Linked DNA regions of Variovorax paradoxus B4. The protein of the gene in region 1 binds, or shares a complex with, the protein of each later gene. Links are inferred from orthologs where the notes say so. Each region holds a gene or a part of one and is shown in the gene's direction. Other genes may lie near its edges. The genes, in order: accD, VAPA_RS15555 and accB.

What was found.
Region 2: the proteins of accD (region 1) and VAPA_RS15555 are in contact, whole or in part, in a solved structure (PDB 8UXZ), measured with the Escherichia coli proteins. The link is inferred for Variovorax paradoxus B4 from one-to-one orthologs.
Region 3: the proteins of accD (region 1) and accB are in contact, whole or in part, in a solved structure (PDB 8UXZ), measured with the Escherichia coli proteins. The link is inferred for Variovorax paradoxus B4 from one-to-one orthologs.

Annotation. Positions count from the first base shown.
Region 1 is NC_022247.1:1,639,936-1,642,874, reverse strand. What follows is about bases 148-2,932. They hold accD (acetyl-CoA carboxylase, carboxyltransferase subunit beta), read left to right. Parts: upstream 148-996; coding sequence 997-1,869; downstream 1,870-2,932. Other genes in these bases: VAPA_RS07430 (LON peptidase substrate-binding domain-containing protein), read left to right, coding at 2,468-2,932; VAPA_RS07435 (YggT family protein), read right to left, coding at 1,882-2,442; trpA (tryptophan synthase subunit alpha), read left to right, coding at 148-929. Outside these bases: trpB (tryptophan synthase subunit beta), read left to right, coding at 1-84; more of trpA, read left to right, coding at 84-147; more of VAPA_RS07430, read left to right, coding at 2,933-2,939.
Region 2 is NC_022247.1:3,326,158-3,329,215, reverse strand. What follows is about bases 148-3,051. They hold VAPA_RS15555 (acetyl-CoA carboxylase carboxyltransferase subunit alpha), read left to right. Parts: upstream 148-1,061; coding sequence 1,062-2,042; downstream 2,043-3,051. Other genes in these bases: tilS (tRNA lysidine(34) synthetase TilS), read left to right, coding at 2,063-3,040; VAPA_RS15560 (DNA-3-methyladenine glycosylase family protein), read left to right, coding at 395-1,045; cysS (cysteine--tRNA ligase), read left to right, coding at 148-377. Outside these bases: more of cysS, read left to right, coding at 1-147. UniProt on the Escherichia coli protein: Component of the acetyl coenzyme A carboxylase (ACC) complex. First, biotin carboxylase catalyzes the carboxylation of biotin on its carrier protein (BCCP) and then the CO(2) group is transferred by the carboxyltransferase to acetyl-CoA to form malonyl-CoA.
Region 3 is NC_022247.1:1,101,959-1,105,057, forward strand. Bases 13-2,957 are described here. They hold accB (acetyl-CoA carboxylase biotin carboxyl carrier protein), read left to right. Parts: upstream 13-1,226; coding sequence 1,227-1,688; downstream 1,689-2,957. Other genes in these bases: VAPA_RS04940 (hypothetical protein), read left to right, coding at 13-580; VAPA_RS04945 (TlpA family protein disulfide reductase), read left to right, coding at 581-1,126; accC (acetyl-CoA carboxylase biotin carboxylase subunit), read left to right, coding at 1,691-2,957. Outside these bases: more of VAPA_RS04940, read left to right, coding at 1-12; more of accC, read left to right, coding at 2,958-3,040. UniProt on the Escherichia coli protein: This protein is a component of the acetyl coenzyme A carboxylase complex; first, biotin carboxylase catalyzes the carboxylation of the carrier protein and then the transcarboxylase transfers the carboxyl group to form malonyl-CoA.

The DNA of each region.
Region 1 (2,939 bases):
ATCGGCACCGTGGCCGACCTGTCGGGCGTCGACTTCTACGACCGGCCCTCGATGCGCGGCCTGAGCGTGAAGGGAGGCAAGTGATGAGCCGCATTGCCGCTACCTTCAAGACACTCCAGTCGCAAGGCCGCCGCGCCCTGATTCCCTACGTCACGGCCGGCTTCCCCTTTGCCGACATCACGCCCGAGCTGATGCACGGCATGGTCGAGGCGGGTGCCGACGTGATCGAGCTCGGCGTGCCGTTTTCCGACCCGATGGCCGATGGCCCGGTGATCCAGAAGGCCGGCGAGGCGGCGCTGGCCCTGGGCGTCGGCATGAAGCAGGTGCTCGCCATGGTGGCCGCCTTCCGCCAGAAGGACCCGACCACGCCCGTGGTGCTGATGGGCTATGCGAATCCGGTCGAGCGCTACGACCTCGTGCACGGCAAGAAGGCCTTCATCCGCGATGCGTCGGCCGCAGGCGTCGACGGCCTCCTGGTGGTCGACTACCCGCCGGAGGAGTGCGAGGACTTCGCAGCCGATCTCAAGGCCGCAGGCATCGACCTGATCTTCCTCTTGGCCCCCACCAGCACCAGCGAGCGCATGGCCCAGGTCGCGCGCATCGCGAGCGGCTATGTCTACTACGTGTCGCTCAAGGGCGTGACGGGCGCCGGCCACCTCGACACCGAAGCGGTCGGCCGGATGATCCCGCGCATCCGCGAGCACGTGAGCATTCCGGTGGGCGTGGGCTTCGGCATCCGCGACGCGCGCACGGCCCAGGCCGTGGGTTCGGCCGCCGACGCGGTCGTGATCGGCACCAGGATCATCCAGCTGATCGACGGACAGCCACGCGAAAAGGTGGTGCCTGCGGTGCGCGAATTCCTCGCCGGCATCCGCGAAGCGCTCGATGCCCTGCCGGCGGCTACCCCCAAGAACGCGGCTGGCCGATAATCGCCGTTGCCCTCACCCCCCAGCCCCTCTGCCGCATTGCGGCAGAGGGGAGCTAATTCGGAGTCCTATGAGCTGGCTTGAAAAACTGCTACCCGCCAAGATCGCACAAACCGACCCGTCGGAGCGCCGCCAGGTGCCCGAGGGCCTGTGGATCAAATGCCCCGCCTGCGAGACCGTTCTCTACAAGACCGACCTCGAGCACAACCAGAACGTCTGCCCGAGCTGCAGCCACCACCACCGCATCGGCGCCCGTGCGCGCCTCGACGCCTTCCTCGACGCCGAGGGCCGCTACGAAATCGGCCAGGAAGTGCTGCCGGTGGACGCGCTCAAGTTCAAGGACAGCCGCAAGTACCCCGAACGGCTCAAGGAAGCGCTCGAGAACACGGGCGAGACCGACGCACTGGTCGTCATGGGCGGCTCGGTCCACAGCATCAGCGTGGTCGTGGCCTGCTTCGAGTTCGAATTCATGGGCGGCAGCATGGGCAGCGTGGTCGGCGAGCGCTTCGTGCGCGGCGTCGAGACGGCCATCGAACAGAAGGTGCCCTTCATCTGCTTCACCGCCACGGGCGGTGCGCGCATGCAGGAAGGCCTGCTGTCGCTGATGCAGATGGCCAAGACCAACGCCGCGCTCACCCGCCTCGCGAAGAAGGGCCTGCCCTACATCAGCGTGCTGACCGACCCGACCATGGGCGGCGTCTCGGCCGGCTTCGCCTTCGTGGGCGACGTCGTCATTGCGGAACCCAAGGCGCTGATCGGCTTTGCCGGCCCGCGCGTGATCGAATCGACCGTGCGCGTGACGTTGCCCGAAGGCTTCCAGCGCGCAGAGTTCCTGCAGACCAAGGGCGCGATCGACTTCATCAGCGACCGCCGCGAGCTGCGCAAGACCATTGCGAGCACCCTCGCGATGCTGCTGCGCCAGCCGGCCGACGCAGTCAGCTGACCAGGAGATCGCTCAGGCGCCCAGCCGGTAGGCCCAGACCAGCAGGTTGCCCAGCACGATCGCAATCACCTGCAGCACCACGATGGCGGCCAGGGGCGACAGGTCCACGCCGCCGATCAGCGGAATGAACCGCCGAAACGGCCGCACCAGCGGTTCGGCCAGCCGGGAAATGAGGTCGAGCAGCATCGGCGACGCCCCCGGTATCCACGACAGCACGGCATAGACCACCAGCAGCGCGGTCAGGCCTGAAATCGCCAGCTGCAGCAGCCCCACCAGCGAGACCAGCGGCAAGGTGGCAATCCGGCCCAGGTTGCCGATCAGCAGCCACAGCAACAGGAACTTCGCCAGCACCAGCAGCCAGGCCGCGATGGCGCTCGCCAGGTCCCAGCGCTTGACCGAAGGCACGATGCGGCGCAGCGGCAGCACGATCCAGTCGGTGATCGCAAAGACGAAACGCCCGAGCGGGTTGCCGAAAGGCACGCGGTGGTACTGCATGTAGAGGCGCAGCAGGCAGGCGCCGCCGAGCAGGCCGACGATCACGTCGAGAAGGAACGAGGGGATCTGGTAGAGCATGGGGCGCGGTCGTGAGGGGAATGCGATGATAGCCATGCAAGGTTCCTCGATGACGACACAGCCCCTTTTGCATTCACTGCCATTGTTCCCGCTCGGCACGGTCCTGTTTCCGGGCGGCGTGCTTCCACTGCGTATTTTCGAAGTACGTTACCTGGACATGATCGGCAAATGCCGCAAGGCCGACGCGCCCTTCGGCGTGGTCAGCCTCACGAGCGGCAGCGAAGTGCGCAAGGCCGGCGCCGAGGCGGAAAGCTTCGCCGCCGTCGGCACGCTGGCGGTCATCCGCGAATTCGATTCGCCGCAAAGCGGCCTGCTGCAGATCGAGTGCGTCGGCACGCAGCGTTTCCGGGTGCGCGCCACCGAACTGCAGAAATACGGCTTGTGGGTTGCCGAAGTGGAAGCCGTGATCGAAGACACGGCGCTCGAGATTCCCGACGACCTCCAGCACACCGCCACGGCGCTGCGGCGTCTGGTCGACACCCTCGAAGAACGCCGCC
Region 2 (3,058 bases), 1.7 Mb from region 1 along the record:
CGGTGGCCATCGACTGGAGCGACCCGTATGCGGCGCGCTTCAAGGCCGCGATGGACGAGGACTTTGCAACGCCCGAGGCCGTGGCCGTGCTGTTCGACCTGGCGGGCGAAGTGAACCGCACGCAGTCGCCCGCGCAGGCTGGGCTGCTGAAGGCGCTCGGCGGATGCCTGAACATCCTGCAGGACGATCCGACGCGCTTCCTGCGCGCGGGCACCACGCTGGACGAAGCCACTATCCAGGCGCAGATCGACGCGCGCGCGGCCGCCAAGGCCGCGAAGAATTTTGCCGAGGCCGATCGCATCCGCAACGACCTCCTGGCGCAGGGCATCGTGCTGAAGGATTCGCCCACCGGTACAACCTGGGCCGCAGCGCAGTGAACGGAACCACCAACCCCATGCCTGCTTCGAAAAACCCGGCGGTTCAGATCTTCACGCCGGACTATTGGGAAGAGGCCTGCAAGCACCTGTCCAAGAAGGACCGCGTGATGAAGCGGTTGATCCCGAAGTTCGGCGATGCCTGCCTCGAGTCGCGCGGCGACGCATTCACCACGCTCGCGCGCAGCATCGTGGGCCAGCAGATTTCGGTGAAGGCTGCGCAGACGGTGTGGGACAAGTTCGCGCTGTTGCCGCGCAAGCTGACGCCGGCCAACGTGCTCAAGCTCAAGGTCGACGACATGCGCGGGGCGGGGCTGTCGGCGCGCAAGGTCGAGTACCTGGTCGACCTGGCCATTCACTTCGATTCGGGCGCCGTGCACGTCGACGCCTGGAAGGACATGGCCGACGAGCTCATCATCGATGAACTCGTGGCCATCCGCGGCATCGGCCGCTGGACGGCCGAGATGTTCCTCATCTTCCACCTGATGCGCCCCAACGTGCTGCCGGTCGACGACCTCGGCCTGCTCAACGGCATCAGCGTGAACTATTTTTCGGGCGATCCGGTGAGCCGCAGCGATGCCCGCGACGTCGCCGTGGCCTGGGCGCCGTATTGCAGCGTGGCGACTTGGTATATTTGGCGATCGCTCGACCCGGTACCGGTCGCATACTGAACAACAGGAGAAGACGTTGGCGAAACGAACCTTCCTCGACTTCGAGCAGCCCATTGCTGAACTCGAAACAAAGATCGAAGAACTGCGCTATGTACAGACCGAATCGGCGGTCGACATCTCGGAGGAAATCGACCAGCTCGGCAAGAAAAGCCAGCAGCTCACCAAAGACATCTACAGCGACCTGACGCCCTGGCAGATCACCAAGATCGCGCGGCATCCGGAGCGGCCCTACACGCTCGACTACGTCAACGAGATCTTCACCGACTTCGTCGAACTGCACGGCGACCGGCACTTTTCCGACGACCTCTCCATCGTGGGCGGCCTGGCGCGCTTCAACGGCACGCCGTGCATGGTGCTCGGCCACCAGAAGGGGCGCGACACCAAGGAGCGCACCGCGCGCAACTTCGGCATGAGCAAGCCCGAGGGCTACCGCAAGGCCCTGCGCCTCATGAAGACGGCCGAGAAATTCAAGCTGCCGGTCTTCACCTTCGTCGATACGCCCGGCGCCTATCCGGGCATCGACGCCGAGGAGCGCGGCCAGTCCGAAGCCATCGGCCGCAACATCTACGAAATGGCGCAGCTCGAAGTGCCGATCATCGTCACCATCATCGGCGAAGGCGGCTCCGGCGGCGCGCTGGCCATTTCGGTGGGCGACCAGCTCGTGATGCTGCAATATTCGATCTATTCGGTCATCAGCCCGGAAGGCTGCGCCTCCATTCTCTGGAAGACCAGCGACAAGGCGCAGGAAGCGGCCGATGCCCTCGGCATCACCGCGCACCGCCTGAAGGCACTGGGCCTGGTCGACAAGATCGTGAACGAACCGGTCGGCGGCGCGCACCGCGACCATCGCCAGATGGCCGCTTTCCTCAAGCGCGCGCTCAACGACGCCTTCCGCCAGGTCAGCGACCTGAAGCCGAAGGAGCTGCTCGAGCGCCGCTACGAACGCCTGCAGAGCTACGGGCGCTTCAACGACACCAAGGCCGACACCGGCAGATAAAAAAGCAAGCGCGCTGCTCCATGAACGAAGCCTTCGAACGCGCCATGGCCGCGTTCGAGCCGGCGCATTTGCCGCTGGCGGTGGGCTTCAGCGGCGGTGCGGATTCCACGGCCCTGCTGGCCGCTTGCGCATCGGCCTGGCCGGGCCGGGTGGTTGCCTTTCATGTGCACCATGGCCTGCAGGCCGCGGCCGACGATTTCGAGCGCCATTGCGCGGCCGTGTGCGAGCGCCTCGGCGTGCCGCTGGTGGTGCACCGCGTGGACGCACGGCATGCGCAGGGCGACAGCCCCGAAGATGCGGCACGCCGCGCCCGCTACGAGGCCTTTGCCGCGATGGCGCGCACGGACACAACGGCTGGCGCTATCAAATCGATAGTCCTCGGGCACCATGCCGACGACCAGGTCGAGACCCTTCTGCTGGCCCTCTCCAGGGGCGCGGGTCTGCCGGGGCTCGCTGCCATGCCCGCGCATGCGCAGCGCAATGGCCTGGACGTCCACCGTCCGCTCCTGGCGGTGCCCGGCGCCGACATCCGGGCGTGGCTGAAAGGCCTCGATCTGCCCTGGATCGAAGACCCGACCAACGAGGACGAGCGCTACACCCGCAACCGGATTCGCGCCGTGCTGTTGCCGGCGCTGGCGCGCACTTTCCCCCAGTTCCGCGCCACCTTCGCCCGCAGCATCGGGCATGCCGCGCAGGCACAGGAGCTGCTGGGCGAACTCGCGGCGCAGGACCTGGCCGTGGTGGGCAATCCGCCCCGCATCGCCGCGCTGCAGGCGCTTTCGCGCGCGCGGCAGGCCAATGTGCTGCGGCACTGGCTGATGCAGGCGCACGGCTGCGCGCCCAGCGCGGCGCAGCTCGACCAGCTGCTGGACCAGGTTCGCGCCTGCACCACCCGCGGCCATCGGATCCACCTCAAGGTGGCCAATGGATTTGCCCAGCGCAGGGGCGACCTGCTGCATTGGTACAATTCCGGGCCCTCGCCCAAGGCTTCGCGCTGACGGCTTGCAGGGCGCCGC
Region 3 (3,099 bases), 540 kb from region 1 along the record:
CGAGATTGCCGCCGCAGCAGCCCGCCTCGTCGTCGAGGAGGGGCTGGAGTATGGTCCGGCCAAGCGCCGGGCGCAGCGGGACCTGGGCCTGTCGTCGCGCACGGCGCTGCCGAACAACGACGAGGTGGAGGCCGAGGTCCGCGACTACATCGCGCTCTATTGCGCCGACACCCAGCCGCAGGAGCTGCGTGCGCTGCGGCTGCTCGCGCTCGAATGGATGGAGCGCATGGCGGCGTTCCGCCCGCATGTGGGAGGCGCGGTCTGGCACGGCACCGCCACGCGGCTGTCAGACATTTATATTCAATTGTTCTGCGATGATTCCAAGTCGGCCGAGATCGCCCTGATCGATCACCACGTGGACTACGAGCCGCGGATGGTCACCGGTTTTCATGGCGAGCAGGTGGAAGCCCTGAGCGTTCACGCCGCAAGCCGTGCATTGGGCGAGGAAATCGGGGTGCACCTGCTGGTGTATGACCTCGACGACCTGCGCGGTGCGCTTCGGCCCGACGCCCAGGGGCGGGCGCCGCGTGGCGACCTGGCGGCGCTGCGCCGGCTGATCGAAAGTGAAAAGGACAAGTGAATGACTTCTTCGCCCACACGGCGAGGCCTCCTCTATGGCGGCGTGGCAGTCGCGGCCGCTGCGGCCGGCCTGGGCGGCGCGTGGTGGCGTGAGCGCAGCAGCGGCCCCAAGGGCGAAGTGCTGGACGCGAGCTTCTGGAGCCAGCGTTTCGAGCGGCCGGAGGGCGGTGAGCTGCTTCTTTCCGATTTGCGGGGCAAACCGCTGCTGCTCAATTTCTGGGCCACGTGGTGTCCCCCCTGCGTGGAAGAAATGCCGATGATCGATCGCTTCTTTCGCGAACATGGCGCGAACGGCTGGCAAGTGGTCGGTTTGGCGATCGATCAGCCCAGCGCAGTCCGTAAATTCCTGCAGAAGACGCCGGTCAGCTACCCCACCGGCCTGGCGGGCCTGCAGGGGACGGAACTGGTCAAGAACCTGGGCAACACGGGGGGCGGATTGCCTTTCACGCTGGTCCTCAATGGCGCAGGCGCGGTGGCGGCTCGTAAAATGGGCAAGCTCGAAGCGGCCGACCTGGACGCTTGGCGGCGTGAACTGGTTCACGGTTAGAATCAGATACACACTCGGCATTTAGCCGCCAATCGCTAAAAATCACCGATTTTTAGCCAAGTTACATCCTATTGACCGGCAAAGTCGGCACTGGAGCTCCATGGATCTGCGCAAACTCAAGACACTGATCGATTTGGTGTCGGAATCCAATATTTCCGAACTGGAAATCACCGAAACCGAAGGCAAGGTCCGCATCGTCAAGGGCGGTGGCGCTGCCCCGGTGCAGTATGTACAAACTGTGGCGGCAGCACCTGCCGCGGCTCCTGCTGCCGGAGCGCCGGCGGCACCCGCGCTTGCCAGCCCACCCGCGCCCGAAGCCGCGCCTGCCGGCCACGCCATCAAGTCGCCGATGGTGGGTACTTTCTACCGCTCGTCCAGCCCGGGCGCTCCGGCCTTCGTCGAAATCGGCAGCAAGGTCAACGAGGGCGACACGGTCTGCATCATCGAAGCGATGAAGATCCTCAACGAAATCGAAGCTGACAAGTCCGGCACGATCACCCAGATCCTCGGCGAAAACGGTCAGGCGGTCGAATACGGCCAGCCACTGTTCATCATCGAGTGACCATGTTCAAGAAGATCCTGGTTGCAAACCGGGGGGAAATCGCCCTCCGGATCCAGCGCGCCTGCAGCGAGCTCGGCATCAAGGCCGTGATGGTCTATTCCGAAGCGGACCGCGACGCGAAGTACGTCAAGCTCGCGCAGGAGGCCGTGTGCATCGGCCCGGCGCCGTCGTCGCTGAGCTATCTCAACATGCCGGCCATCATCTCGGCGGCCGAGGTGACCGACGCCGAGGCCATCCATCCCGGCTACGGCTTCCTGAGCGAGAACGCCAATTTCGCCGAACGCGTCGAGCAGAGCGGTTTCCAGTTCATCGGCCCGACGCCCGACAACATCCGCACCATGGGCGACAAGGTCTCGGCCAAGCAGGCCATGATCAAGGCCGGCGTGCCGTGCGTGCCGGGCTCCGAGGGCGAGCTCTCGGATGATGCTGCCACCAACAAGCGCATTGCCCGCGCCATCGGCTATCCGGTCATCATCAAGGCGGCAGGCGGCGGTGGTGGCCGCGGCATGCGCGTGGTGCACACCGAGGCCGCGCTGATCAATGCGATCCAGATGACCAAGGCGGAAGCCGGCGCGGCCTTCAACAATCCGGCCGTGTACATGGAGAAGTTCCTCCAGAACCCGCGCCATATTGAAATCCAGATCCTGGCCGACAAGCACAAGAACGCGGTCTATCTGGGCGAGCGCGACTGTTCCATGCAGCGGCGCCACCAGAAGGTGATCGAGGAATCGCCCGCACCCGGCATTCCGCGCAAGCTGATCGAGAAGATCGGCGAGCGTTGCGCCGCGGCCTGCAAGAAGATCGGCTACCGCGGCGCCGGCACCTTCGAGTTCCTCTACGAAAACGGCGAGTTCTATTTCATCGAGATGAACACGCGCGTCCAGGTGGAGCACCCGGTGACCGAGTTCACCACCGGCATCGACATCGTGAAGACGCAGATCATGGTGGCGGCCGGCGAGAAGCTGCCGTTCACGCAGCGCCAGATCGAGATGCGCGGCCACGCCATCGAGTGCCGCATCAACGCCGAAGACGCCTGGAAGTTCACGCCGTCGCCGGGCCGCATCACCATGTGGCACCCGCCGGGCGGTCCGGGGGTGCGCGTCGATTCGCATGCGTACACCAACTACTTCGTGCCGCCGAACTACGACTCGATGATCGGCAAGATCATCGTCTACGGCGACACGCGCGAGCAGGCCATGGCGCGCATGCGCACGGCGCTGAACGAAACCGTGATCGAAGGCATCCAGACCAACATCCCGCTTCACCGCGAGCTGATGGTCGATGCCAAGTTCATGAGCGGCGGCACCAACATCCATTACCTGGAAGAGTGGCTGGCGGCGCATAAACGATGAACACCCCCAGGCTGCGCGCACTTCGTGTCGCTTCGCCAGCCCCCTTGCAGGGGGCAGCA